DNA from 2 places in the Enterobacter sp. PL_is511 genome. Region 2 is predicted to be linked to the other one. Evidence: riboswitches for the same ligand, from Rfam matches in the RefSeq annotation. Region 2 holds a riboswitch; the other holds the start of a gene.

Region 1 (14,884 bases), on a different contig from region 2:
CGCACCGGCAACCGTTGCTTCAGACCACGCGCAGTTGGGGCTGCTGTGGTTATAGCGGTCGCGCCAGCCGACGCGCAGCGCGCGGGAGGGCTCCTCGCGGCATAGCCACGCCGCAACGCTCAGCAAGAGCCAGCTCAGGCGCGCGGGGATAGCGTTCGCCACGTCATCCATACGGGCGCTGATCATGCCGATCGCGCGGTATTTTTCATGCTTGTAGCCCACCATTGAATCGAGGGTATTCACCGCCTTATAGGCCATCACCAGCGGCGCGCCGCCCAGCAGGAGGAAGAACAGCGGGGCGATAACGCCGTCGACCGTGTTCTCCGCGACGGTCTCCACCACCGCCCGGTTGATCTGTTCCGGCTGAAGCTGAGAGGTATCGCGCCCCACTATCCAGGAGAGCTTTTCGCGGCTTTCATCAAGGTCGCCTGCCCGCAGCGGGCGTTCAACGTCCCGCGCGGCGTTTGCCAGACTGCGCCCGGCCAGCACGGTAAATATCATCCACACCTCAATCGCCCAGCCCAGCCAGGGATGCACCCACCGTCCGAACGCCAGCACGCCCCAGGCTATGCCCCAGGTCAGCCCCACGACGGCCAGCCACATGACGCCGCCGCCAATGCGTAACGCCGCGTCGCTATGGCAGCAGCGGCGAACACCCCGCTGCACCGCATTGATCAGGTTGCCTATCCAGCGCACCGGATGCGGCCAGCGTTGCGGGTCGCCGATGATGACATCGAGCAGCCACGCGACGCACCATGCCATCAGGGTCATAGCGCCCCCCTCGCCGCCGTCAGCCAGCGGCTGAGCATCGTGGGGCGTTGGGCAAAGTGGAGGTGCAGGTAGCTTGCGAACGTGTTGCCAACCTGCCAGCCCCCCGCCCATTCCTGCATCGTCACGCCATCACGCACTTTGCGGCACGCCAGTACCGCAGGGGTTTGGGGGGAGAAGTCGGAATAGTGAAACTCATGCCCACGCAGCACCTCCCCGCTATCGGCCAGCAGCGTGGGCTGGCGCGCCTGCGCCTCACAATAGCCAAAACGGGTCAGCCGTTTACCCATCCTGCTGTGGCCGGGGATAATATTGGCCATCCGGTGGGTAACCCCCTCGCTATCTTCCAGCGTGCTGCCGAGGTACATCAGCCCACCGCATTCGGCGTAGATCGCCACCCCGCGACGATGCGCCTCCCGCAGGCTGGCGAGCATCGCGGTGTTTTCCGCAAGCCGTGCCGCATGCAGCTCCGGGTAACCGCCCCCGAGCCAGACCATCTGGCAGTCAGGTAAGCGGCTATCGCGCAGCGGGCTAAAGCGGATAATGTCGACCCCGGTACGTTCAAGCAGCGTGATGTTATCCGGGTAATAGAAATTGAAGGCCTCGTCATCGGCCATCGCGAGCGTTAACCCGCGCCCGGCGTCCCCGTCAGGGCGCGCGGGCCAGGCGCCCTGCGGTAGCGACGCCATCTGGCTGAGCGCGAGAAGTTGTTCGATATCCAGCGTACGTTCGAGAATGGCGGCAAAATTTTGCCAGGTCTGCGGGTCCGCGGCCGACTCCCGGGCGGTGACCAACCCAAGATGGCGTTCGGGCAACCCGACGCCCTCAACGTGCGGCACATAGCCCAGGACGGGTAGCGTGCAGTAGTGCTCAATGGCCGTTTTGAGCAGCTGATAATGTGATTCGCTGTTGACGCGATTGACAATCACCCCGGCAATATTGAGGGTAGAATCGAACCGCTGAAAGCCCATTACGGTCGCGGCAATCGACGTAGAAACCGCCTTGCCGTCCACCAGCAGAACCACCGGACAGCCCAGCTGTTTTGCCATCGCGGCGGTGCTGCAATAGTTCGGATCGGTGCCGTAGCCGTCATACAGCCCCATCACGCCTTCAATGACCGCGATATCCGCCTGCTGCATATGCTCGCAAAACAGCGCGTTGAGTATTGGCTCAGGAAGCATGAAGCTGTCGAGGTTGCGGGAGGAGGTGCCGCTGACTTTGGTATGCCAGCCGGTATCAAGATAGTCAGGGCCCACTTTATACGGCTGGACGCGTAACCCACGCTGTTTTAACAGACTCAACAGGCCAAGCGTCACCGTGGTTTTACCACAACCGCTTCCGGTACCTGCCAGAACAAACGCGTACTGCTTTGCCGCCATGACCCCGATCCTGTCCAGGGTGGTTGGGAGGTATAGATACACGTCGTCCCAGTCTTTCGACTGTATGATGCATCAGTACAACCCACTTCCCACCGAAGTTGTTGAACGTTCCCGACAGGCAGGTCTTCTGGCTTAGCGTCCTCCTCGCCCGTCCTTCCCAATCTCGCGATCAGTGGTCATTACGGGGTCGTCAGCATCACAGCAGCGGGGGCTGCGGGGGATTGTCACCCCCTTCCCTGCCACAAATGTGGCAAAACCTGTCGGCTTACATTATGAGAAAGAGTTCGTTCTCAAAACAGCAATGCTATTTACGGCGTTTCAATTCACCTTAGGCAATTACTTAACCGCAAATGAAAACCATGCTGAGTAAAACGTGGCGCCAGAATAATTGACGCCTTTCTCAATAACTCAACGTTTTATCACAAAAAATAAAAAGCAAAGATAATCACGCTTAAAATCTCAATATTTATTGTTCTATGACAAGTTATTGCACTACTTGATATTTTTTCATTTTATTGTGATCAAAATTCATCAGGATATTAAAGCCCGGCAAAAACATAATATTGCTGCCCAACGTAAGTCAGTGTGATTTCATTGATGCATTACGCGTTCAGCAGGATCGCAAAATAATATGGAGACTATCCAGGTCGGAATTTGCGGTATATCAAGGTAAGAGGAATATCCTCATGACACTATGCTCCAGAAATTTCTGACCAGTAAGGTGGAAACGTGGCTGTTGCGCAATGCCCCGCGTCGTGCGGTGAGCTTATCCAGGGCTGGATTTTGGGCAGTGAGAAGCTGGTCTCCTGCCCTGTCGAATGGTACAGCACCGTTGAGGTGAGCCACGGCTCACCCGTGGCGGATGAACGCCCGCTTTCGCGCGCGATGGTCGAGCGATTGTTGCAGCACTGGCATTATCCGGCGCAGCTAAGCCAGGATATCCGCATTGACGTGCACTCGACCATCCCGGTTGCCAAAGGGATGGCCAGCAGCACCGCGGATATCGCCGCCACCGCCGTCGCCACCGCCCACCATCTGGGGCGTCAGCTCGACGAAAGCACGCTGGCAACGCTTTGCGTTTCGCTCGAACCCACCGACAGCACCGTGTTTCGCCAGTTGACCCTTTTCGATCATAACGACGCTTCCACGCAGATCGCCTGCAACGCCCAGCCCGCTCTCGACCTGCTCGTTCTTGAAAGTCCGCAAACGCTGCGTACGGCAGATTACCACCGCATCCCGCGTCAGGCGGGGCTACTGGCCGGTGCGCCAGCGCTGGAACGCGCGTGGGAAAAAGTCCAGGAGTCCTGCATAACGCAAAACCCTTATCGGATGGGCGAAGCGGCCACCCTCAGCGCCATTGCCAGCCAGACGCTGTTGCCTAAACCGGATTTTGACGCACTGCTCTCACTGGTGGAGGAGTGCGATATTTACGGGGTGAACGTGGCGCACAGCGGCAGCGTCGTGGGTCTGATGCTGGACAGAAATAAAGACGATGTCGATTATGTGAAATGGCTGCTGGTAAAAAAACAGCTCACCCGCCACTGGCCTGAACAACACCTTCTGCGGATGGTAAAAGGCGGCGTGACGCTACTCTGACAGCAGCCTGTGCTGAATGAGCCACTCGACCTGCTGCCTGACCTCTTGCTCGTGCTCCTGCGCTAAAGCCTGCTGCAGCGGAGCATGCCGGAAGAACGCGGCCCAAAATGCACGCTTGCGCTCCCGGTCACCGCATGCGCGATTAATCCGTTCACGCAGCGTCCCCGCCAGCCGCACGCTTTCCCGCATGCCCGGAGGAAGGTGGGCGGCGACATGCGCTTTGAGGATCTTGCTGTACACCGGCGCGTTGCCCCCGCAGCTCAGCGCAATAATGACCGGCGAATGGTCGATTATGGCCGGTGAGATAAAGGTGGCAGCAGAAGGGTCGTCCGTGACATTGCAAAAGATACGCTCCGCGCTGGCGGCCGCGGCGACCTGACGATTCACCTGCGGATCGCTGGTCGCGGCAATGACCAGCCAGCACGACTGCAGATACTGCGGCGAAAACGTCGCCGGAAACCACTCGATGTCACCGCTCGCGTGCAGGCTGGCGAGTTCCGGCGTCAGGGTGGGCGCAACCAGATGCAGCACCGCCCCGGCCGCCAGCAGCCCCTTTGCCTTATGCGTCGCCACCTGCCCGCCACCGACGATCAGGCAGCGTTTCCCCTTCAGGTTGCAAAAAATCGGGAAATAGTCCATCGCCTTAGCCTTGTAAAACGTGAGTCAGCGCGGCAATAAACCGGCGGTTCTCCGCCTCGGTACGCACGGCAATCCGGTAGTAGTCGCGATCGAGCCCTGGATAGTTTTCGCAGTGGCGGATAAGGATGTGATGGCCGAGCAGCGCCGCCTTCAGGTCGAAACCCGGACGCAGACAGCGGAAGAAAATAAAGTTGGCCTGCGGCTTCCAGACCGCCAGCGATGAAAAGCGCGCCATCGCCTGCCACAGGAAATCCCGCTCCCGGGCGATAAAGGCGTGGCTGCGAGCAATATAGTCCTCATCCGACAGCAAATATTGCCCCACAAGCGCCGAGAAGGCATTCACGGACCAGGGCTCACGGGTGCGTTTCAGCTGGTGAATGGTTTGCGTATTGCCGCTCAGCAGATACCCAAGACGCAGCCCGGGAATAGCAAAAAACTTGGTCAGGGATCGCAGCAGGTAAAGATAGCGTGACTCCGCCAGCCGCGGCGCCAGCGTGGAGCCCTGCGGCAGAAAATCGATGAACGCCTCATCCACAATCAGCGCAATCTGCAGCGATTCGCACAGCGAGGCCAGCCGGTCGAGAAGACCGGCATCAGGCATGAGTCCGGTAGGGTTGTTTGGCGTCGCGATAAACAGGCAATCGGGCCTGTGCGCGCGAACGGCGTCCAGTATGGAAACATCCACCTGGAACCCGTTCTGCTCACTCAGCGCATAGTCAATTATCTCGCAACCCTGCTGCTGTAATGCCCGGCGATATTCGGCGAAGCCCGGTACCAGCAGCATCGCCCGGCGAGGGGCAAGCGTTCGCACCAGGCCATAGATCAGCTCCGTTTCGCCATTCCCGGCAATCGTCTGGTCATAGTCACACCGGCTGGCGGTGGCCAGCGCCTGATGAAGATGGCGGTATTCAACGTCCGGGTACTGCATGATGATATCCAGGTGGGACACAATGAGCGACCTGACGCGATCGGGCAGCCCTAACGGATTGATGTTCGCGCTAAAGTCCACCAGCAGCTCGGGAGCGATCCCCAACTGCAGCCCCGTTTCCAGAACGTTACCACCATGCTCACTCATTCGTTTCACTCGTCCATTTCGAAAATGTCAGGATAACATCAGACCACAACCTGATTCAGCGCGATATGTGATGCGGTAAACGCCAGTATCTCCTGCAGACTGACCACCTCACCGATGACGATAAGCGCCGGAGCATGCAGTTTTTGACGTTCAACCTCGAGGTGGATATCGGTCAGCGTACCTTTGGCGATCTGCTGACGAGACTGGCTGGCATACATCACCACCGCCACCGGCGTTTCAGCGGACATGCCTCCCTCGATGAGCTGCTGGCAGATTTCCGTCAGCCGCGTCATTCCCATCAGAACGATCAGCGTTCCGTTGATTTGCGCCAGGGCATGCCAGTTTTGCGGGTCGTTCCCCTGGCACATATGACCGGTCACAATATGAAAGCTGGAGGCGTAATGACGGTGCGTGACCGGGATCCCGGCATAGGCCAGTCCGCCAATTGCGGAACTGATCCCCGGCACAATTTCGAACGTCAGGCCGGCTTTCGCCAGCTGCTCGGCCTCTTCGCCCCCGCGGCCAAAAACGTAGGGGTCCCCGCCTTTCAGGCGCACCACCTGGCGCCCTTCCCCGGCATGCTTGACCAGCAGGGCATTGATTTGTTCCTGAGGCACCGGATGATGGCTTGGGGTTTTACCGACATCAATAATCAGACAGCCTGCCGGAGCCTGAGCCAGAAGTTCAGGGTTTACCAGGCGATCGTGAACAATCACCTCCGCATGGCGGATACAGTGCAAACCTTTTACCGTAATCAAAGACGCATCGCCAGGCCCTGCCCCTACAAGCCAAACCTTCCCTTTACTCATCGTTATATCCTCAGATTAAATATTTAAAGACGCAAGAAAGCGGGTAATTAAAATTAGTGCTGAATTATACATCCCCTCCACACGTCAAAAATTTGATGTATTTATCACTCTTTCTTAATTTTACGAATGGCGTTTATGACCAATATCAATAAAACAGTGAATACCGCCTTCCCTCTGCCATTACGACATTATTGCTTTGGTCATCATGCTTAAAAAAACATATAAATCGCCTTCAGCAATAAAACAGGCGCGCGATCACAAATATTAAAATGGTTTTGTCAGCGACGTTTACAGATAAATATCAACCCTAAAATAAAGCGCACACAAGTAACTGATATAAATCATTTTTCAATGCAACATCATTACCATCATCATTTTTGGAAGGATTTTTTGAAAATAGATCAATTGCATCCCTTTCGTCTTCAAAACACACTCCAACACCATCAACAGACCCAATGTACATTAATCGTTTTTAATACCCATTTTATTTTTACTATCAGCCCTACAGAGGATTACCCATGAAGAAATCAACACTTGTTATTGGCGTCATTGGTGCTGACTGCCATGCGGTAGGCAATAAAGTTCTGGATCGTGTTTTTACTTCCCATGATTTTCACGTCATCAATCTTGGTGTGATGGTGAGCCAGGATGAATATATTGATGCGGCCATCGAAACGGGTGCTGATGCTATTGTCGTTTCATCCATCTACGGCCATGGCGACATCGACTGCCTGGGGCTGCGCGAGCGCTGCATCGAACGCGGTATCGGCGACATTCTGCTTTTTGTTGGCGGTAACCTGGTCGTGGGTAAGCACGATTTCGCCGATGTCGAAGCCAAATTCAAAGAGATGGGTTTCAACCGCGTGTTCGCTCCGAGCCACGACCTGGAGGACGTCTGTCAGCTGATGGCGAACGATATACAACAGCGTCAGCGCGTTGAAGAGCTCTGTCTTGAAGAGGGCTTCTGATGCAAATCGTCTCAGTCGACATTGGCTCGACGTGGACCAAAGCCGCACTCTTCACGCCGGAGGGTGATGCGCTAACGTTGGTCAACCACGTTCTGACCCCGACGACGACCCACCATCTGGCGGAGGGTTTCTTTACCAGCCTGAACCAGGTGCTAAACGTTGCCGATGCGCGACCGTTGCTGAACAGCGGGGACGTTACGCTGAAATACTCGTCGTCGGCAAAAGGCGGGCTCGCCGTTGCCGCAATGGGTCTGGTGCCGTCAATAACCCTGGAATCAGCCAAAGTCACCGCCCATTCAGCGGGTGCCAAAATCGCCCAGTACTACTCGTACAAACTGAACCGTCACGATATCCAGGCGCTGGAGGACTCCCCGCCGGACATTCTGCTGTTCACGGGCGGTACGGACGGCGGCGAAGAGAGCTACGGACTGGCCAATGCCCGCGCGCTGGCTGCATCAACGCTGGACTGCGCCATTATTTACGCCGGAAATCGCGATATTCAGGACGACGTGCAGGCCATTCTTGGCCACAAAGATCTGATCGTGGTCGACAACGTTTTGCCTGACCTCGATCACCCGAATCCGTATGCCGCCCGCAAGGCTATCTGCGATGTCTTTCTCTCCCGCATCGTGAAGGGGAAAGGGCTGGACGTTATCGTCGGGGAAACCGGCGAAGAGCCGATGCCCACGCCGTGGACCGTCTACGAGCTGGTGAAAGCGATAAGCGACATCGACAGCGCGTGGAAAGAATTCATGCTGATCGACATGGGCGGAGCCACCACCGACGTCTATTCCGCCAGCGCCAACATGCTCTCCCCGGATACCGTCCTGCACGGCGTGCCTGAGCCGTTTGTGAAACGCACCGTAGAGGGCGACCTCGGCATGCGCGTCTCGGCGGTGGTGGTTGGCGAAAGTACACAGGAACTGGTGAACGCGGTGTTCGCCCACCAGCCTCAGCGCAGGGAAGCGTTCTATGGCTATCTGCGCCATCTGGTCGCGCATCCGGACTACCTCCCTGCTACCGAAGAAGAAAAGCATTTCGACACGCTGCTGGCCGGGCTGTGCGTGGGGTACGCCAGCGAGCGCCATGCCGGCACCAAAAAACAGGTCTGTACCTGCGTAGGCAACGTCGATTTGCAGATGGGGCGCGATCTGACCACCGTGCGCAAAGTGGTGGGTTCCGGGGGATGGCTCTCCCGCGCCAGCCAGTTCGATATTCACCGCTGGCTGAAGTACCGCGAGCTGGACGACAGCAGCAGACGCGTTCTTTTACCCGGGCAGTTTGACTATTACCGCGATGCAAAAGGTCTGCTTCCTCTGCTGGCGAACGTCGCCAGGCTGGACCCGCAGGCGGCGGCTCGCACCAGTATTCAATGTTTAACCCTATAAAACCTAAGGCAGCAACGAATGGAACTTCGAAATAAAAAGCTAACCCATGACGAATTCATGACTGAGCGGCAACAGGTCTTGCAGACCTGGCAAACCGGCAAGGACGTTGAGAACTTCGAAGATGGCGTGAAGTACCAGCAAACCATTCCTGAGCAAAAACGCTTTTCTCACGCCCTACTGAAGGCGGACCAGGAAGGTAAAACCCTGAGCCAGCCGCGCGCAGGCGTAGCGCTGATGGATGAACATATCGCCCTGCTCAAAACGCTGCAGGAAGATTGCGATTTGCTGCCCAGTACCATCGATGCCTACACCCGTCTGAATCGCTATGAAGAGGCGGCGGTAGGGATTCAAAAATCCATCGAAGCGGGCACCTCCAAACTTAACGGCTTACCGGTCGTCAACCACGGCGTCGCCGCCTGCCGCCGCATGACTGAAGCGCTGGAGAAACCGATTCAGGTACGTCACGGCACGCCGGATGCGCGCCTGCTGGCGGAGATCGCGATGGCCAGCGGCTTTACCAGCTATGAAGGCGGCGGTATCTCCTACAACATTCCGTACGCCAAGCGCGTCACTCTGGAAAAATCTATCCGCGACTGGCAGTACTGCGACCGCCTGATGGGCCTGTACGAGGAGAACGGCATTCGCATTAACCGTGAACCGTTTGGCCCGCTGACCGGCACCCTGATCCCGCCGTTTGTGTCCCACTCGGTGGCGATTATCGAAGGTCTGCTGGCGCTGGAACAGGGCGTGAAGTCAATTACCGTCGGCTACGGCCAGGTCGGTAGCCTGACGCAGGATATCGCCGCGATTCAGGCTCTGCGCGAGCTGTCCCACGAATATTTCCATAACCACGGCTTTGACGATTACGAGCTGAGTACTGTCTTCCACCAGTGGATGGGCGGCTTCCCGGAAGATGAGTCGAAAGCGTTTGCCATTATCTCCTGGGGCGCAGCGGTTGCCGGTATGTCCGGGGCGACCAAAGTGATCACCAAGAGCCCGCACGAGGCGTTCGGTATTCCGACCGCTGCCGCAAACGCCCAGGGGCTGAAAGCCTCGCGTCAGATGCTCAACATGGTCAGCGATCAGAAATTCCCGCCGTGCGCCGCCGTCGAGCAGGAAGTCGAGCTCATTAAGAGCGAAGTCCGCGCCGTGCTGAAGAAAGTCTTCGAACTGGGCAACGGCGATGTCGCACGCGGGACGGTGCTGGCGTTTGAAGCGGGCGTGCTGGACGTACCGTTCGCCCCTGCCTCCTGCAACGCAGGCAAAATTCTGCCGGTGCGTGATAACGCCGGTGCCATTCGCGTGCTGGAAGCCGGTGCGGTTCCGCTGCCGAAAGATATCCTCGCCCTGCATCACGATTACGTCGCCGAGCGCGCGCGTTTTGAAGGCCGTAAGCCCTCATTCCAGATGGTTGTTGATGACATCAACGCGGTATCCCACAGTAAATTAATAGGAAGACCATAATGAAAATTAAGCAGGCCCTTTTCACCGCAGGCTACTCCTCGTTCTATTTCGACGATCAGCAGGCCATCAAAAACGGCGCCGGTCATGACGGGTTTATCTATACCGGCAATCCGGTAACGCCTGGATTTACGTCCGTTCGTCAGGCGGGTGAATGCGTATCCGTACAGCTGATTCTGGAAAACGGCGCGGTGGCGGTGGGCGATTGTGCAGCGGTGCAATATTCAGGGGCAGGCGGTCGTGATCCGCTGTTCCTGGCTGAACACTTCATTCCGTTTCTCAACGATCACATCAAGCCGCTGCTGGAAGGCCGTGACGTTGACCGGTTCCTGACGAATGCCCGTTTCTTTGACGAACTGCGTATAGACGGCCATCTGCTGCATACCGCCGTACGCTATGGTCTGTCGCAGGCGCTGCTCGACGCGGCGGCACTGGCGACCGGCCGCCTGAAAACGGAAGTCGTGTGTGATGAATGGCAGCTGCCGTGCGTTCCGGAGGCCATTCCGTTATTTGGTCAGAGCGGCGACGACCGCTATATCGCCGTCGACAAGATGATCCTCAAAGGCGTTGACGTACTGCCACACGCGCTTATCAACAACGTGGAAGAGAAGCTGGGCCTGAAAGGGGAAAAACTGCGGGAGTATGTGCGCTGGTTATCCGACCGCATCCTGAGCCTGCGCACCAGCTCGCGCTATCGCCCGACGCTGCACATTGACGTGTACGGCACCATCGGTCTGATTTTCGATATGGATCCGGTACGTTGCGCCGCCTATATCGCCAGCCTCGAAAAAGAGGCCCAGGGCCTGCCGCTGTACATTGAAGGGCCGGTGGATGCGGGTAACAAGCCGGATCAGATCCGCCTGCTGACCGCCATCACCCACGAGCTGATGCGTCTGGGTTCCGGCGTGAAAATCGTTGCCGATGAGTGGTGTAACACCTATCAGGACATTGTGGACTTCACCGATGCGGGCAGCTGCCACATGGTGCAGATTAAAACCCCGGACCTGGGCGGTATTCACAACATCGTTGATGCGGTGCTGTATTGCAACAAGCACGGCATGGAAGCCTATCAGGGCGGTACCTGTAACGAAACGGAAATCAGCGCCCGCACCTGCGTGCACGTGGCCCTCGCCGCTCGCCCGATGCGCATGCTGATCAAACCGGGCATGGGCTTCGATGAAGGTCTTAACATCGTGTTTAACGAAATGAACCGCACCATCGCACTGTTGCAGACTAAGGATTAAAAGATGGCACGTACATTTAAGATCTTATCGCCAACGGCTATCCTGGGCTATGGCTTCCCGGAAGAGAGCTTTCGGAAGGCCATGGAAGCGTCGCCGGATCTTATTGCGGTCGACGCAGGCTCTTCCGACCCTGGCCCGCACTACCTGGGGGCAGGTAAGCCTTTCACCGACCGGGCGGGGGTAAAACGCGATCTGCGCTATATGATCGTGGCTGGCGTTAAGCACAACATTCCGGTGGTGATCGGTACCGCCGGTGGGTCCGGCGCCGCGCCTCATCTGGAGTGGTGCCGCCAGATAATCCTTGAGATTGCTCAGGAAGAGAAACTCTCATTCTCCATGGCGCTGATCCCGTCGGATGTCGATAAAGCCACCGTGCATCAGGCGCTGGATAACGGGAAAATCACCGCCCTGGATTTCGTCCCGGAACTGACCCACGAGGCTATCGAAGAGAGCACCTATATCGTGGCGCAGATGGGTATCGAGCCTTTCCAGCGGGCGCTGGCGGCCGGGGCGCAGGTGGTGCTGGGCGGACGGGCGTACGATCCGGCCTGCTTTGCCGCGCTGCCCATCATGCAGGGCTTCGATGAAGGTCTGGCGCTGCACTGCGGTAAGATCCTCGAGTGCGCGGCGATTGCCGCTACGCCGGGGTCCGGCTCCGACTGCGCGATGGGCATCATTGACGATAACGGCTTTACGCTGAAAACGTTTAACCCGAAGCGTAAATTCACCGAAACGTCGGCGGCGGCGCACACCCTGTACGAGAAATCTGATCCGTACTTCCTGCCGGGGCCGGGCGGCGTCCTGAACCTGAAAGGGTGCAGCTTCAAAGCGGTCAATGAGGGCGAAGTGTACGTCAGCGGTTCCCGCCACGAAGAAACGCCGTACGCGCTGAAGCTGGAAGGCGCACGCCGGGTCGGCTTCCGCTGCCTGACCATTGCCGGTACGCGCGACCCGATCATGATTGCCGGGATCGATAATATCCTCGAAGAAGTGCAGGTCAGCGTGAAGCGCAACCTCTCGCTGAATGACGACAGCATCCGCATGACGTTCCACCTGTACGGAAAGAATGGCGTGATGGGCAACCATGAGCCGATGCACTCCGCCGGGCACGAACTGGGTATTTTGCTGGACGTAGTGGCCCCCACCCAGGATATCGCCAACAGCGTCTGTTCGCTGGTGCGCTCTACCCTGCTGCACTACGGCTATGAAAACCGGATCGCAACAGCGGGCAACCTCGCGTTCCCGTTCTCCCCTTCCGACATTCAGAGCGGCCCGGTGTATGAGTTCTCAATCTACCACCTGATCGAAGCGAGCGACGCGCTGCGTTTTGATTTCCACCTCGAGCAGGTCACGCCAGAAGGAGTTCAGTTATGAAAAAGGGTATTTGCTCACTGGCGCAGGTCATTCGTTCTAAAAACGCCGGACCGTATGAGCTGGTTCTGGATATTTTATTTAAAACGCGTGAAGACTATCAGCGGGTAAAAGCCTCGGAGCAATTAACGCCGCAGCTTATTGCCCGTTTATATAATGTTAAGCCTGACTTTATTCATCGCATTATCTGGTTCGATCCGGCCAATGCGGTCAAAATCGTCATGCCTCGCGATATTATCTCCGGAAACGTCGGTGATAATGATGTCTATGGTGCCCAGCAGCATGCACCGTTATTAAGTATCGAGTTTGATCTGTAACACTACAAATACAACAACGTCCATTGGGATATAGATATTTGCTGTATCACTGTATTCCAGATAATTCATGCGGTTGGTCACAACAAACGTGCGTCCGAGCGGTTCATCAGGGCTCAGGCGCACGCGACCCTACACATTAACCAACCTTTATCCGATGGAGTAAACATGAAAAAAATAAGCTTAACGAAAATGATCATATTAGGTTTGATACTCGGCATGATTGCCGGGGTGGTCATTAATAATATGGCATCAGCAGATACAGCAAAAACGTACGCACAGGATATCTCTATTTTCACTACCATATTCTTACGCATGGTGAAAATGATTATCGCCCCACTGGTCATTTCCACCCTGGTGGTCGGCATAGCCAAAATGGGTGATGCTAAAACGCTTGGCCGTATATTCTCCAAAACCTTTTTCCTCTTTATTTGCGCCTCGCTGCTGTCCATCGCCCTGGGGCTGGTTATCGTCAACATCTTCCAGCCTGGCGCAGGCATTAACTTTGTTCCCCATGACGCCGGGGCCGTTGCGGCCGTTCAGTCCGAGCCGTTCACGCTGAAAGTGTTTATTTCTCACGCGGTACCGACCAGCATCGTTGATGCGATGGCCCGCAACGAGATTCTGCAAATCGTGGTGTTCTCGATTTTCCTCGGCTGCAGCCTGGCAGCCATTGGTGAGAAAGCCGACCCCATCATTAAGGTGCTCGACTCTCTGGTGCATGTGATGCTGAAGCTGACGGGTTACGTCATGCTGTTTGCCCCGCTGACCGTATTTGCCGCGATCTCCGGACTGATTGCCGAACGCGGTCTGGGCGTGATGGTCAGCGCCGGTATTTTCATGGGCGAGTTCTACATGACGCTCGGCCTGCTGTGGGCGATTCTGATTGGCCTGTCCACGATGATTGTCGGTCCGTGCATCAGTCGTCTGACTAAAGCGATTCTCGAACCTGCGCTGCTGGCCTTTACGACCTCAAGTTCAGAAGCGGCTTTCCCGGGCACGCTGAACAAACTGGAAAAATTCGGCGTCTCCTCCAGGATTGCCAGCTTTGTCCTGCCCATCGGCTACTCCTTTAACCTGGTCGGCTCAATGGCCTACTGTTCGTTTGCGACCGTGTTTATCGCCCAGGCTTGCAACATCGAACTGAGCATTGGCGAGCAGATCACTATGCTGCTGATCCTGATGCTGACCTCTAAAGGGATGGCGGGCGTGCCGCGCGCATCGATGGTGGTTATTGCCGCCACCCTCAACCAGTTCAACATTCCGGAAGCGGGTCTGATTCTGCTGATGGGCGTCGATCCGTTCCTCGACATGGGCCGTTCCGCTACCAACGTGATGAGTAACGCAATGGGTGCCGCTATCGTCGGTCGCTGGGAAGGCGAGCACTTCGGCGCCGGCTGCCGCGGCAAGGTTCCGGCCAAAGAAAGCACTGCTTCAGAAACTGAAATCGCCATGTATTGATTACAAAGGCCAACCGTGGTTGGCCTTTCGTCTTCAGATGTACAGGAAAGCCCCATGAAGATAAACATTTTCGGCGTCAGCCTTTTATCCGTCAGCCTGATGTTTAGCGCTGCCACGCTGGCGCAAACCGCGCCGGACTATGCGCAGCTGCTTGAACAGGCTCACCAAAAATTCAAAGGTAATCATGAGGGGAAGGTCGCCGACTACATCCCTGCCCTGGCGACCTATAGCCCCGACAATTTCGCCATCACCCTCGCCACGGTCGACGGCAAGATTTACCAGGTTGGCGACGTGAAAAAAGCGTTTCCAATGGAGTCGCTGAGCAAGGTTTTCACCCTGGCGCTGGCGATGGAGCAGCGCGGTCCGCAGGAGGTGCTGGATAAACTCGGCGCCAGTGCGACCGGTCTGCCC
Region 2 (14,884 bases):
GAGACGCAGGGAGCGCTGGGCGTTGAGAGCGAGCTTACGGAAGAGGACATCCGGCGTGCCGATGTCGTATTGCTCATTACTGATATCGAACTGGCGGGCAGTGAACGTTTCGAGCATACGCGCTACGTGAAGTGCGGTATTAACGCCTTTTTACGTGATCCCCAAAAGGTGATGGGAGCGGTGCGTAAAATGCTATCCGCTCCGCAGCATACTCAGGTCATTCTGGACTAGCTGCCTTTCCGGTGAGCTGACTGTGATACTGGCGACGGTATTCTGACGGCGAACGCTCCGTGTTCTTGCGAAATAACCGACAGAAATAGTTACTGTCGACAAATCCGCAGGCATGCGCCACCTCTTTCACTTTTAAATCATACCCTTTCAACAGCTGGCGCGCGTGTTCAAGCCGGGTATGCGTCAGGTATTCATTGAAACCCACTGCGCCCGTTTTCTGAAACAGATGCGACAGGTAGTTTGGGGAGATATAAAACGCCTGCGCGACGGATTCCCGGGTAAGCGGAGTGGCGAAGTGTTCGTCAATATAGACCCGAATCGCCTCAAACAGAGCCTGACTGCGGGAGGCGGTTTGGATCTGACTCCCCAGCAGGTCGACGCAGTGGCTAAGCAGGCTGGCGATAATCAGCCGCGCGGTTTGCTGCTCGTGCGGTTGCATCTGCATTTCATGGAGCGTCTGTAAGAGAAGCGAGCCAATGCGCGGACCGCGGCGGGCAACGTGCTGCTTCGCCAGGTTACAAACGTCTACACCGTCCCAGTGCAGAAGGCTAAACCCAAGCTGCTGTTTGCCAAACAGGATGCTCAGCGTTGTTGCGGGGGCTTGCCATTGTGGATTATTCCAGCCGCCAGCCGGGACGTATAAAACATCACCCTGCTGTAAAACGCAGGCAGCCTGGTCTTTCATCGAACCTTCGATCACAATCTCCAGACGCGGAAAATCGACCTGCAAGGCAAGTTCGGGGGCTGAGGTCGCTGGGTTTGCAAAATGCACCTGACGCAGCGGCGTTGTGCTGTTGATCAGGTCCGTCAGGATGCGGGTAATGTCGTGGTGCATGGTGGATACCAGGGTATTGCCGGGTGGCGCTAACGCTTACCTGGCCTACTTAACGTAGGCCCGTGCAAGCGCAGCGCCGCCGGGCATAAAGCATTAGCCGGTGTTACGCATACCCGCCGCAACGCCCGCAATCGTCACCATCAGCGCCTGTTCAACGCGCGGATCCGGTTCTTTCCCTTCTTCTTCCGCCAGACGCGAACGGTGCAGAAGTTCTGCCTGCAGGACGTTCAGCGGGTCGGTGTAAATGTTACGCAGCTGAATAGACTCTGCAATCCACGGCAGGTCCGCCATCAGATGTGAGTCGTTGGCGATGTCCAGCACCACTTTGATGTCGCCTTCCAGCAGTTCGCGCAGCTCTTTACCCAGCGCCCACAGTTCAGGTTTCACCAGACGCTGGTCGTAGTATTCCGCCAGCCACAGGTCAGCTTTCGAGAAGACCATCTCCAGCATTCCCAGACGGGTAGAGAAGAATGGCCAGTCGCGGCACATGGTTTCCAGTTCGTTCTGTTTGCCGTCTTCCACCACTTTTTGCAGCGCAGCACCGGCACCCAGCCAGGCGGGCAGCATCAGGCGGTTCTGCGTCCAGGCAAAGATCCACGGGATCGCGCGCAGAGACTCTACGCCACCGGTTGGGCGACGCTTCGCAGGACGTGAGCCCAGCGGCAGTTTACCCAGCTCCTGCTCAGGGGTGGCTGAGCGGAAGTAAGGGACGAAATCTTTGTTTTCACGCACGTAGCCGCGGTACAGATCGCAGGAGATAGCCGACAGCTCGTCCATGATATGGCACCAGGAGGCTTTCGGCTCCGGCGGTGGCAGCAGGTTGGCTTCCAGGATCGCGCTGGTATAGAGCGACAGGCTGCTGATGGTCACTTCCGGCAGGCCGTATTTGAAGCGGATCATCTCGCCCTGCTCGGTGACGCGCAGGCCGCCTTTCAGGCTTCCCGGCGGCTGCGACAGCAGCGCTGCGTGCGCCGGTGCGCCGCCACGGCCAATTGAACCGCCGCGTCCGTGGAACAGGGTCAGTTCAATACCGGCTTTCTCGCAGGTTTTGATCAGTGCGTCCTGCGCCTGATATTGCGCCCAGGATGCCGCCATCACGCCCGCGTCTTTCGCGGAGTCGGAATAGCCAATCATCACCATCTGTTTGCCCTGAATAAAGCCGCGGTACCAGTCGATGTTCAACAGCTGGCTCATCACGTCGTTGGCGTTGTTCAGGTCGTCGAGGGTCTCAAACAGCGGGGCGACCGGCAGGGCGTAGTCGATTCCCGCTTCTTTCAGCAGAAGGTGAACGCCAAGCACGTCGGACGGGGTCTTCGCCATGGAGATCACATAGGCGGCCACCGATCCTTTCGGCGCATCAACGATCGCTTTACAGGTGTTGAGCACTTCGCGGGTTTCGTTGCTTGGCTCCCAGTTGCGCGGCAGCAGAGGGCGCTTCGAGTTCAGCTCGCGGATCAGGAACGCCTGCTTGTCAGCTTCGGACCAGCTTTCATAATCGCCGATGCCGAGATAGCGGGTCAGCTCGCCCAGCGCTTCGGTATGACGGGTACTTTCCTGACGTACGTCGATACGCACCAGCGGCACGCCGAAACACTTCACGCGACGCAGGGTGTCGAGCAGTTCGCCGTTAGCGATGATACCCATCCCGCAGGCCTGCAGTGATTTATAACAGGCGTAAAGCGGCTCCCAGAGCTGTCCGTTCTGGCTGAGCAGGCCTTCTGGTTTTGGCAGGCGCTGGCCTTTCAGGCGTGCTTCCAGCCAGGCCTGAGTGGCCATCAGCTGACCACGCAGCTTTTTCATCAGGAAACGGTACGGCTCGCTGGCGCCTTCTTCGCCGGCGAGCGCGCGCAGTTCCGGCGTTGCTTCAACCATCGACAGCTCGGAGATCAATACCTGAATATCTTTCAGGAACAGATCGGTCGCTTTCCAGCGGCTCAGCAGCAGGACGTGGCGGGTGATTTCCGCGGTCACGTTCGGGTTGCCATCGCGGTCACCGCCCATCCAGGAGGTGAAGCGCACCGGCACGAAATCGACCGGCAGGCGGTAGCCGAGGTTCTCTTCCAGCTGCTCGTTCAGCTCGCGCAGGTAGTTAGGCACCCCTTCCCACAGGCTGTTTTCCACCACCGCAAAGCCCCATTTGGCTTCGTCGACCGGGCTGGGGCGATGCTTACGAATTTCATCGGTGTGCCAGGACTGGGCAATCAGCTGGCGCAGACGGCGCATCAGCTGGTTGCGTTCGTAGTCGGCAATGTCTTTGTTATCCAACTGCTTGAGGCAGTTGTTCACTTCCACCATTTTGTGGATCAGGGTGCGACGGGTAATTTCGGTTGGGTGTGCGGTCAGCACCAACTCCAGTGAAAGCGACTCCACCGCTTTTTTGATGGTGGCTTCGTTGAGGTCTGGCTGGTCTTTCAGTTTACGAAGGGTGCGGGCAATGACTTCCGGGTTGCTGGCCGCTTCGCCGTTTGGCGAAATGCTGTGGTATTGCTCAGCGGTGTTGGCCAGGTTCAGGAACTGGCTGAAGGCGCGTGCAACGGGCAGCAGCTCATCGTTAGAGAGGTTCTGCAAGGTGGTGAGCAGCTCCTGACGACTGGCCTCGTTACCGGCGCGGGAAGATTTAGACAGCTTGCGGATGGTTTCAACGCGGTCGAGGATGTTCTCCCCCAACGCATCTTTGATGGTATCTCCAAGCACTTTGCCGAGCATACTGACATTACTACGCAACGCGGAATATTGTTCGTTCATAAAAACCCAGTCACCCCATCATTTTTGTTTATGCCCAGGCGAAAATCTTCTGGACATTATTTTGTCATCTCCCTTTATAAAGCCACGTAAAACCCCCGTCGTCAATTGCTGCGAAAACGGTTCAGCAAACGAATAAATGCGGGCAATTTACGAAATTTAATTCGCATTGCGTCAGATAAGAGATGCTTATGGGAATGTGACGGAGATCATGCGATTTGTTGCCCTCACCCTAACCCTCTCCCACAGGGAGAGGGGACTCTTCGGTGCGGTTTTAATGCCAGCAGAAGTGATGCACAACCTGGGTAATCAGTTCGCGGGTGGGCTTGATGAAGCGGGTCTCCAGATATTCATCCGGCTGGTGCGCCTGGTTGATGGAGCCAGGGCCAAGGACCAGGGTAGGGCACAGCGTCTGAATAAACGGCGCTTCGGTGCAGTAGTTCACCACGTCGGTTTTCTCACCGAGCAGTTTTTCCACAACTTCAACCAGCTGATGGTCCGGCGGGCATTCATAACCCGGGATCGGCGGATGCAGTTCGGAGACCGTCAGGCGACCCGGCCAGCGCTCGCTCACCGGGGCCAGAGCCTCATTCAACAGGCCGTCAAGATCGCTCAGGGTCATGCCCGGCAGCGGGCGGATATCCATGTGCAGTTCGCAGCAGGCGCAGATACGGTTGGAGGCATCACCCCCGTGCAGGCTGCCGAGGTTCAGCGTCGGATACGGCACGGTGAACGCCTCGTAGTGATAGCGTTCTTTCAGATCGTCGCGCAGGGTCATGATGCGGCCGATGGCGTCATGCATCAGCTCGATGGCGTTCACGCCGCGCGCCGGATCGCTGGAGTGGCCGGACTGGCCCAGCACGCGCACGGCGGTAGAAATATGGCCTTTGTGCGCGCGGATCGGTTGCAGAGACGTCGGCTCGCCGATAATGGCGCAATCCGGGCGAATCGACGTGTTTTCAGAGAAGTAGCGCGCGCCCGCCATGCTGGTCTCTTCATCAGCGGTCGCCAGAATGTAGAGCGGTTTTTTCAGCTTCGTCACGTCCACGTCACGCAACGCGTCGAGGATAAAGGCGAAGAAGCCTTTCATGTCGGCGGTGCCCAGACCGTAGAGCTTGTTGTCGTGCTCGGTCAGGGTGAACGGATCGCGCGTCCATCGGCCATCGTCAAACGGCACGGTGTCGGTATGACCGGCCAGCAGCAGGCCGCCCGCACCGGTTCCGGTGCTGGCGAGCAGGTTAAATTTGTGGCGAGTGCCGGGGACGGGCTGAACCTCAACGTTAAACCCAAGATCGCTAAACCAACCCGCCAGCAGATTGATTAAAGACTCATTGCTCTGATCCAGCGCTTCTTCCGTTGCGCTGATGGACGGTGTGGCAATCAGGGCGCGGTAGATCTCGATAAATGGCGGTAAGTTCATTTTCATTGTTGACACACCTTAGGTCGTGATAGTATCAATATTCATGCAATAAATGTGAATAAAAATACATTAACGTTGAGCATAAAGGAACCCGATGTTGAATACGCTGATTGTAGGCGCTAGCGGTTATGCGGGCGCAGAGCTTGTAAGCTACGTGAATCGCCATCCACATATGACCATAACCGCTTTGACCGTGTCAGCGCAAAGCAATGATGCAGGAAAGTTAATTTCCGATTTGCATCCGCAGCTTAAGGGCCTGGTCGATCTGCCGCTGCAGCCCATGTCTGACATCAGCGAGTTTACCGACGGCGTCGACGTGGTGTTTTTAGCCACCGCGCATGAGGTCAGCCACGACCTGGCGCCGCAGTTTCTGGCGGCCGGCTGCGTGGTCTTCGACCTCTCCGGCGCGTTCCGCGTTAACGACGGCGCGTTTTACGAAAAATATTATGGTTTCACCCATCAGCACCCGGATCTGCTTGAAAAAGCGGTGTACGGCCTGGCGGAGTGGAGCGCAGATAAACTGAAAGAAGCGGACCTGATTGCCGTTCCGGGCTGCTACCCGACGGCGGCGCAGCTTTCCCTGAAGCCGCTGATCGACGCGGGTCTGCTGGATCTGAACCAGTGGCCGGTGATCAACGCCACCAGCGGCGTGAGCGGTGCAGGACGCAAGGCGGCGATCTCCAATAGCTTCTGCGAAGTGAGCCTTCAGCCGTATGGCGTGTTTAATCACCGTCATCACCCTGAAATCACGACGCATCTGGGCGCGGACGTCATTTTCACCCCGCACCTGGGCAGCTTCCCGCGTGGGATCCTCGAAACCATCACCTGCCGCCTGAAACCGGGCGTGACCAAAGAGCAGGTGAGTGAGGTCTTCACGCAGGCGTATGCGGATAAACCGCTGGTGCGCCTGTACGACAAAGGCGTGCCGGCGCTGAAAAACGTGGTCGGTCTGCCGTTCTGCGATATCGGCTTTGCCGTTCAGGGTGAGCATCTCATCGTGGTGGCCGCAGAAGATAACTTACTGAAAGGCGCTGCCGCACAGGCAATGCAGTGTGCAAATATTCGTTTCGGTTTCCCGGAAACGCAGGCTCTTATTTAAGGTGTGATGATGAACCCATTAATTATCAAACTCGGTGGTGTACTGCTGGACAGCGAAGAAGCGCTGGAGCGTCTGTTTACCGCGCTGGTGAACTATCGCGAATCACATCAACGTCCGCTGGTGATTGTGCACGGCGGTGGCTGTGTGGTGGATGAGTTGATGAAAGGGCTCAACCTGCCGGTGAAAAAGAAGAACGGCCTGCGCGTGACGCCTGCTGACCAGATTGACATCATTACCGGCGCGCTGGCGGGTACGGCGAACAAAACGCTGCTGGCGTGGGCGAAGAAACACCATATTGCGTCCGTGGGCCTCTATCTGGGCGATGGCGACAGCGTAAAAGTGACCCAGCTCGACGAAGCGCTCGGTCATGTTGGACTGGCGCAGCCAGGTTCGCCTAAGCTGATTAACACGCTGTTGGAAGGCGGTTTCCTGCCGGTGGTGAGCTCCATCGGCGTGACCGAAGAGGGCGAGCTGATGAACGTTAACGCTGACCAGGCGGCGACCGCGCTGGCGGCAACGCTGGGTGCGGACCTGATCCTGCTTTCCGACGTGAGCGGTATTCTGGACGGTAAAGGCCAGCGCATTGCGGAAATGACGGCTGAGAAAGCCGAGCAGCTGATTGCTCAGGGCATCATCACCGACGGCATGATCGTCAAAGTGAACGCCGCGCTGGATGCGGCACGCACGCTGGGCCGCCCGGTGGATATCGCCTCATGGCGTCACGCGGAGCAGCTTCCGGCGCTGTTTAACGGCACGCCGATTGGCACGCGTATTTTAGCGTAATCGATTTAATGTTTTGTAGGCCCGGTAAGCGCAGCGCCACCGGGCAATGAAATTCAAAGATATTAAGGAAGCATGTTATGGCACTTTGGGGTGGGCGTTTTACACAGGCAGCGGATCAGCGGTTCAAACAGTTCAACGACTCTTTGCGCTTCGACTACCGCCTGGCCGAACAGGATATTGTCGGCTCTGTGGCCTGGTCCAAAGCGCTGGTAACGGTAGGCGTACTGACCGCAGACGAACAGTTACAGCTGGAAGAAGCGCTGAACAATCTGCTGGAAGAGGTGCGTCTGGATCCGCAGCAAATCCTGCAGAGCGATGCCGAAGATATTCACAGCTGGGTGGAAGGCAAACTGATCGACAAAGTCGGCCAGCTGGGTAAAAAGCTGCACACCGGGCGCAGCCGTAACGATCAGGTCGCCACCGACCTGAAGCTGTGGTGTAAAGATACCGTTAGCGAACTGCTGGCGGCCAACCGTCAGCTGCAGAGCGCGCTGGTGGAAACCGCGCAGAACAACCAGGACGCGGTGATGCCGGGTTATACCCACCTGCAGCGCGCGCAGCCGGTGACCTTTGCGCACTGGTGTCTGGCCTACGTAGAGATGCTGGCGCGTGACGAAAGCCGTCTGCAGGATACCCTGAAACGTCTGGACGTCAGCCCGCTGGGCAGCGGCGCGCTGGCGGGTACGGCGTATGAAATCGACCGTGAACAACTGGCAGGCTGGCTGGGCTTTGCCTCCGCCACCCGTAACAGCCTGGATAGCGTCTCCGACCGCGACCACGTGCTGGAGCTGCTCTCCAATGCGTCTATCGGGATGGTTCACCTCTCGCGCTTTGCCGAAGACCTGATCTTCTTTAACTCCGGTGAAGCGGGCTTCGTCGAGCTGTCCGACCGCGTGACCTCAGGTTCATCCCTGATGCCGCAGAAGAAAAACCCGGACGCGCTCGAGCTGATCCGCGGCAAATGTGGTCGCGTGCAGGGTGCGCTGACCGGCATGATGATGACCCTGAAAGGGCTGCCGCTGGCGTACAACAAAGACATGCAGGAAGACAAAGAGGGGCTGTTCGACGCGCTCGACACCTGGCTGGACTGTCTGCATATGGGCGCGCTTGTGCTGGACGGCATTCAGGTGAAACGTCCGCGCTGCCAGGAAGCGGCGCAGCAGGGCTATGCGAACTCTACCGAACTGGCGGATTATCTGGTGGCGAAGGGCGTACCGTTCCGTGAAGCGCACCATATTGTCGGTGAAGCGGTTGTGGAAGCCATTCGTCAGGGTAAACCGCTGGAGGATCTGGCGCTGGCCGATCTGCAGAAGTTCAGCGCGGTTATCGGGGATGATGTGTATCCGATTCTGGCGCTGCAGTCCTGTCTGGACAAGCGTGCCGCGAAAGGCGGCGTGTCGCCGAAGCAGGTGGCGCAGGCGATTGCGGATGCGAAAAACCGGCTGGTTTGAACCGTGCGGGCTGGTGCCCTCACCCCGGCCCTCTCCCACAGGGAGAGGGAGAAAAACGGAGCCTGGCTTAGCGCCGGGCTTTTTTACGCAAAAAAAAGCGGACCACGGGGTCCGCAAAAGTTCACGTTGGCTTTAGTTGTTCGAGTTTTGAGAGAAACTCGCTGACGGTGCGGGGACGTCAAGGGTCAAACACGTGCCGCCTCGTCTATGTGGTGTATTATTCAACAGAATGCTTGATAGGGATAATCGTTCGTTGCTATGCTATCTATCGCCATGAACTATCGTGGCGACGGAGGATGAATAATGAATATTCGTGATCTTGAATACCTGGTAGCGTTAGCCGAGCATCGTCACTTTCGCCGCGCGGCAGATTCCTGTCACGTCAGCCAGCCCACGCTGAGTGGCCAGATCCGCAAGCTGGAAGACGAGCTGGGCGTGATGCTGCTGGAGCGCACCAGTCGTAAGGTTCTGTTCACACAGGCAGGTCTTCTGCTGGTGGATCAGGCGCGCACCGTGCTGCGCGAGGTCAAAGTGCTCAAGGAAATGGCAAGCCAGCAGGGGGAGGCGATGTCCGGCCCGCTGCATATTGGCCTGATCCCAACCGTTGGCCCGTACCTGTTGCCGCACATCATTCCGATGCTGCACCAGACGTTCCCGAAACTCGAAATGTACCTGCACGAAGCGCAAACCCATCAGCTGCTGGCGCAGTTAGATAGCGGCAAGCTCGACTGCGCCATTCTGGCACTGGTAAAAGAGAGTGAAGCCTTTATTGAAGTGCCGCTGTTCGATGAGCCGATGATGCTGGCGATCTATGAAGATCACCCGTGGGCGAACCGCGATCGCGTGCCGATGGCCGATCTGGCGGGTGAAAAGCTGCTGATGCTGGAAGATGGCCACTGCCTGCGCGACCAGGCGATGGGCTTCTGCTTCGAAGCGGGTGCGGATGAGGATACCCATTTCCGCGCAACCAGCCTGGAAACGCTGCGTAACATGGTCGCGGCGGGAAGCGGTATAACGCTGCTGCCTGCGCTGGCCGTGCCGCGCGAGCGTAAGCGTGATGGCGTGGTCTATTTGCCGTGCATCAAGCCGGAGCCGCGTCGCACTATCGGCCTGGTATATCGTCCGGGTTCACCGCTGCGCAGCCGCTATGAGCAGCTGGCAGAGGCCATCCGTGGTTCGATGGATGGCCATTTCGACAGCGCGTTAAAACAGGCGGTTCAGGCCGTTTAGTGCCGCTACCCGGTAGGCTTCCGCCATGGTCGGGTAGTTAAAGGTGGTGTTAACGAAGTACTCAATGGTGTTACCACCACCTTTCTGCTCCATTATCGCCTGTCCGATATGAATGATTTCCGCGGCGCGTTCACCAAAGCAGTGAATCCCGAGGATCTCTTTCGTCTCGCGGTGGAACAGGATCTTCAGCGTTCCCACGCTCATCCCCACGATTTGCGCCCGCGCCAGATGTTTAAACTGCGCACGACCCACCTCGTAAGGCACCTTCATAGACGTCAGCTGCTGCTCGGTTTTCCCTACGGAACTGATTTCCGGGATGGTGTAGATGCCCGTCGGGATATCTTCAATCAGATGCGCCGTCGCTTCGCCTTTTACCAGCGCCTGTGCGGCAATGCGTCCCTGGTCGTAAGCGGCTGAGGCCAGGCTTGGGTAGCCAATCACGTCGCCGACCGCGTAAACGTGTGGCAGGGCGGTCTGATACATGCTGTTGACCTTCAGCTGACCGCGGCTGTCGGTCTCAAGTCCGATATTTTCCAGCTGCAGGGAATCGGTGTTGCCGGTTCGGCCGTTGGCGTACAGCAGGCAGTCTGCTTTCAGCTTCTTGCCGGACTTCAGGTGCATGATCACCCCGTCGTCACAGCCTTCGATCTTCTCGTACTCTTCGTTGTGGCGAATGACCACGCCGCTGTTCCAGAAGTGGTAGGAGAGCGAATCTGACATTTCCTGATCGAGGAACGCCAGCAGGCGGTCGCGGGTGTTGATCAGGTCAACTTTGACGTCCATTCCGCGGAAGATCGACGCATATTCGCAGCCAATAACTCCTGCGCCATAGATAATGACGTGGCGGGGTTCATGGTGCAGGCTCAGAATCGAATCGCTGTCGTAGACGCGCGGGTGCGAGAAGTCCACGTCGGCCGGATGGTATGGGCGTGAACCGCAGGCAATCACAAATTTTTCAGCGGTAATAGTTTCAACCGACCCGTCGTGGCATTCGAGTGCCAGGGTGTGTTCATCCACAAAATGCGCGTTGCCCTGCAAAATTTCGCAGTGGTTACGCTCATAAAACCCCTGACGCATACGCGTCTGCTGGTTAATGACGGTATCCGCGTGATTCAGGATGTCGGCAAAAGATGAACGAAGAAGTCGGGAATGGTCGCTGTAAAGAGGGTTCTGGTTAAATTCGATAATGCGGCTAACGGCGTGGCGGAGGGCTTTCGAAGGGATGGTGCCCCAGTGGGTGCAACCGCCGCCGACATTATGGTAGCGCTCGATGACCGCTACTCTGGCTCCCTGTTTCACCAGACCCATAGCAGCGCCTTCGCCGCCGGGGCCGGAACCAATAACTATTGCGTCGTAATCGTAGGAATGTGGCATGGCAAGGCTTACCTGTTCTTATACATAAAAGCAACAGAATCATAACATCATTGCCAGAGTAACCCAATTATCGTTGTGCTTTTTTCCGGCAGTGGAGCACAAACCGCACGTAAACAATCATTCACAAAGCCAGGCAAACAGATTAATTTTATTCTCTGGTATAGTGCCATCAGGCCTTTGGAAGGATTCAACTATCGTGATGGGCGTAAGAGCACAACAAAAAGAGAAAACCCGGCGTTCGCTGGTGGAAGCCGCATTCAGTCAACTGAGTGCCGAGCGGAGTTTTGCCAGTTTGAGCCTGCGCGAAGTCGCACGCGAGGCCGGGATTGCGCCAACGTCCTTCTATCGTCACTTCCGTGATGTGGATGAACTGGGCCTGACCATGGTCGACGAGAGCGGCCTGATGCTGCGTCAGCTGATGCGCCAGGCGCGTCAGCGTATCGCCAAAGGGGGCAGCGTGATCCGCACCTCCGTGTCGACCTTTATGGAATTTATCGGCAACAATCCCAACGCGTTTCGTCTGCTTCTGCGCGAGCGTTCGGGCACCTCGGCAGCGTTTCGTGCCGCCGTCGCGCGCGAAATTCAGCACTTCATCGCGGAACTTGCCGACTATCTTGAACTCGAAAACCATATGCCGCGTGCGTTTACTGAAGCACAGGCCGAGGCGATGGTGACGATTGTATTCAGCGCGGGTGCCGAAGCGCTGGATGTCAGCATTGAACAACGCAAGCAGCTCGAAGAGCGACTGGTATTACAGCTCAGGATGATCTCCAAAGGCGCGTACTACTGGTATCGCCGTGAACAAGAGAAACTGGCACATCAAACCGAAGAGTGAAGGTGAGTAATGAAACAGTCAGGTCAGGATAAAGGGACGCTGTTGCTGGCATTGATCGCTGGCTTATCCATTAATGGTACGTTTGCCGCTATTTTTAGCTCAATCGTGCCGTTTTCGATTTTCCCGCTTATTGCGCTGGTGCTGACGGTTTATTGCCTGCATCAACGCTACCTGAACCGCACCATGCCGGTGGGGTTACCGGGGCTGGCCGCCGCCTGCTTTATTCTGGGCGTATTGCTGTACAGCACCGTGGTTCGCGCGGAATATCCGGATATCGGCTCTAACTTCTTCCCTGCGGTACTGTCTGTGGCGCTGGTGTTCTGGATTGGCTCGCGCATGCGTAGCCGTAAGAGCCAGTTACCAGAGTAAAGGGTTTTGTCATTGTAGGCCGGATAAGCGAAGCGTCATCCGGCTTTTTTGGCAGGTGGCACTTCGCTTACCTGCCCTACAAGGCCATATTACTTCGCCGTGAGGAGTACACCGCACTCCATATGGTGCGTATACGGGAACTGATCGAACAGCGCCAGACGTTCAATACTGTGCGTCTGGCCTAATGTTTCGAGATTCTTGCACAGCGTCTCCGGGTTACAGGAGATGTACAAAATACGCGGGTACGCCTGCACCATCTTCTCTGTTTCGCTGTCCAGGCCACTGCGCGGCGGGTCGACAAAAATCGTCTCACACTGGTAGCTCTTCAGATCGATACCTTCCAGGCGGTTAAACTGGCGAACGCCATTCATGGCCTGGGTAAACTCTTCAGCGGCCATGCGAATGATCTGCACGTTGTCGATATGGTTGGCGGCAATGTTGTACTGCGCGGCGGCCACCGACGGCTTGGCGATTTCCGTTGCCAGCACGCGATCGAAGTTACGCGCCAGCGCCAGCGAGAAGTTGCCGTTACCGCAGTAGAGCTCAAGCAGATCGCCCGTTGACCCTTCCGTCGCCTTCAGCGCCCACTCCAGCATCTGCACGTTCATCGCGGCGTTCGGCTGGGTGAAGCTGTTCTCGACCTGACGGTAAACCATCTCTCTACCCGCTACCGGCAGGCGCTCGTCGATGTAGTCCTGATCCAGCATGATTTTGGTTTTGGTCGCGCGGCCAATCAGGTGAACGTTGATGTTCTGCGCGCGCAGCGCATCGCGCAGCGCTTCCGCCTGCTCGCGCCACTCGTCGTTAAGCGCTTTGTGATACAGGAGAGAGACAATCGCCTGATTGCTTTGCGTGGTCAGGTAGTCAATCTGGAAAAGCTTGTTACGCAGTACCGGATTGTTACGCACACCGTCCATTATCAGCGTCATTAACTGGTTAATGAGCTCGCTCGCCGCCGGAAAGCTGTCCACGCGGATACGGGACTTTGTCTGCTGATCGAAAATGATGTGGTACAGGTCGTCACCGTCGTGCCAGATGCGGAACTCGGCGCGCATGCGGTAGTGGCTGACAGGAGAGCGGAACACCTCGGGAACGGGCGCGTTGAAAGGCGTCATCATACTTTGCAGGCGGACAACTTTCTCTGCCAGCTGCGCGTCGTACTGTTCTGTCGGGAGGTGTTCTGGGGTCATGATGCGTCCTGAGTGATAAAGAATTACGCGGCGATTGTAGGCATTGTTCAGGGGATGTCCAGATTTAATGGCCAATAGCTGTCTGGACATCCATACGTGTCTAATTGTAGCATTCTGTTTCCGGTCTCCTGAGAGTGAAAAGGGAATCCAGTGTAAATCTGGAGCTGACGCGCAGCGGTAAAGACTGGCGGGATGAGCGTTGTAGACACTGTGTAAATGGGAAGTCTTCATCCTTATATAGCCACCTAGCCCGAAGACCTGCCGGGATCACGTCGCATTTGGTTTCATCATCGCGTGCTATCGATGAGGCCTGCGGCATCCTTCTTATATTGTGGATGCTTTAACAATGATTAAAAAAGTATCGCTGTTGACGGCGTTGTCCGTCACGGCATTTTCGGGCTGGGCGCAGGACAGCGCCGACTCGTTGGTGGTGACGGCAAATCGTTTTGAACAACCGGCAAAAACTGTTCTGGCACCGACGTCCGTCGTGACGCGTGAAGACATTGAGCGCTGGCAGGCAAAGAGCGTGGTGGAAATCATGTCACGTCTGCCAGGCGTGGATATCGCGCAAAGCGGTGGAATGGGCTCGAACTCTTCGACTTTTATTCGCGGAACGGAATCTCGCCATGTGCTGGTGCTGGTTGACGGTATTCCTTTGAATAACGCCGGGATCAGCAACGTTCCCGATCTGAGCCAAATCCCGACCTCGCTGATTCAGCGTATTGAGTACATCCGTGGTCCGCGTTCAGCCCTGTATGGCTCCGACGCGATTGGTGGCGTGATTAACATCATTACCGGACGTGATAAGCCGGGTGCAGAAATCTCAGCGGGTGTTGGCTCTAAGGGTTACCAGACCTATGATGGCGCCTTCCAGCAGGTGCTGGATAAAACCAAAATCACCATGGCCGGTAACTACACCTATACCCGGGGTTTTGACATCGCTGCAAAAGATGCGCCGCGCCAGCCTGACCGCGATGGCTTTATGAGTAAATCGCTGTACGGCTCCGTGGAACAGCAGATTACCGACAGCGTGAGCGGCTTCTTCCGTGGCTTTGGTTATGACAACCGCACCGCGTATGACGGTTACGATCACTACGACGCCAACTTTATGGTGGATGGACGACCTGATACTCGCCAGCTCTACAGCCAGAACTGGGATACCGGTCTGCGTTACAACCGGGGGATTTTCCAGTCACAGCTGGTGGCGGGTTACGGTCGCAGTAAAGATCAGAACTATGATCCGAAGAAAGGGCGTTACGCTGATTCCGCCACCATGGATGACGTGAAGCAGTACACCACCCAATGGCTCAACACCGTAGAAGTCG

Evidence for each region. A riboswitch is a leader RNA that binds a small molecule or an ion and turns the genes downstream of it on or off. The one in region 2 is predicted to bind cobalamin.
Region 1: linked by a shared signal. The riboswitch ahead of AC0TN7_RS19010 (cobyrinate a,c-diamide synthase) and the one ahead of btuB (TonB-dependent vitamin B12 receptor BtuB) in region 2 are both predicted to bind cobalamin.

Annotation. Positions count from the first base shown of each region.
Region 1 is NZ_JBVPGP010000024.1:752,823-767,706, reverse strand. It holds gene cbiB (adenosylcobinamide-phosphate synthase CbiB) at 1-771, opposite strand, end outside; gene AC0TN7_RS19010 (cobyrinate a,c-diamide synthase) at 768-2,147, opposite strand; cobalamin riboswitch at 2,248-2,423, opposite strand; gene AC0TN7_RS19005 (L-threonine kinase) at 2,877-3,743, shown strand; gene AC0TN7_RS19000 (precorrin-2 dehydrogenase/sirohydrochlorin ferrochelatase family protein) at 3,735-4,382, opposite strand; gene cobD (threonine-phosphate decarboxylase CobD) at 4,387-5,457, opposite strand; gene cobA (uroporphyrinogen-III C-methyltransferase) at 5,496-6,266, opposite strand; gene glmS (methylaspartate mutase subunit S) at 6,785-7,234, shown strand; gene glmL (methylaspartate mutase accessory protein GlmL) at 7,234-8,622, shown strand; gene AC0TN7_RS18975 (methylaspartate mutase subunit E) at 8,641-10,086, shown strand; gene AC0TN7_RS18970 (methylaspartate ammonia-lyase) at 10,086-11,327, shown strand; gene AC0TN7_RS18965 (acyclic terpene utilization AtuA family protein) at 11,331-12,701, shown strand; gene AC0TN7_RS18960 (DUF4387 domain-containing protein) at 12,698-13,015, shown strand; gene AC0TN7_RS18955 (dicarboxylate/amino acid:cation symporter) at 13,181-14,473, shown strand; gene glsA (glutaminase A) at 14,528-14,884, shown strand, end outside.
Region 2 is NZ_JBVPGP010000012.1:82,023-96,906, forward strand. It holds gene AC0TN7_RS01270 (PTS fructose-like transporter subunit IIB) at 1-231, shown strand, start outside; gene AC0TN7_RS01275 (AraC family transcriptional regulator) at 218-1,066, opposite strand; gene ppc (phosphoenolpyruvate carboxylase) at 1,160-3,811, opposite strand; gene argE (acetylornithine deacetylase) at 4,083-5,234, opposite strand; gene argC (N-acetyl-gamma-glutamyl-phosphate reductase) at 5,323-6,327, shown strand; gene argB (acetylglutamate kinase) at 6,334-7,110, shown strand; gene argH (argininosuccinate lyase) at 7,188-8,561, shown strand; gene oxyR (DNA-binding transcriptional regulator OxyR) at 8,865-9,791, shown strand; gene sthA (Si-specific NAD(P)(+) transhydrogenase) at 9,765-11,165, opposite strand; gene fabR (HTH-type transcriptional repressor FabR) at 11,362-12,000, shown strand; gene AC0TN7_RS01320 (YijD family membrane protein) at 12,010-12,369, shown strand; gene trmA (tRNA (uridine(54)-C5)-methyltransferase TrmA) at 12,459-13,559, opposite strand; cobalamin riboswitch at 13,664-13,839, shown strand; gene btuB (TonB-dependent vitamin B12 receptor BtuB) at 13,906-14,884, shown strand, end outside.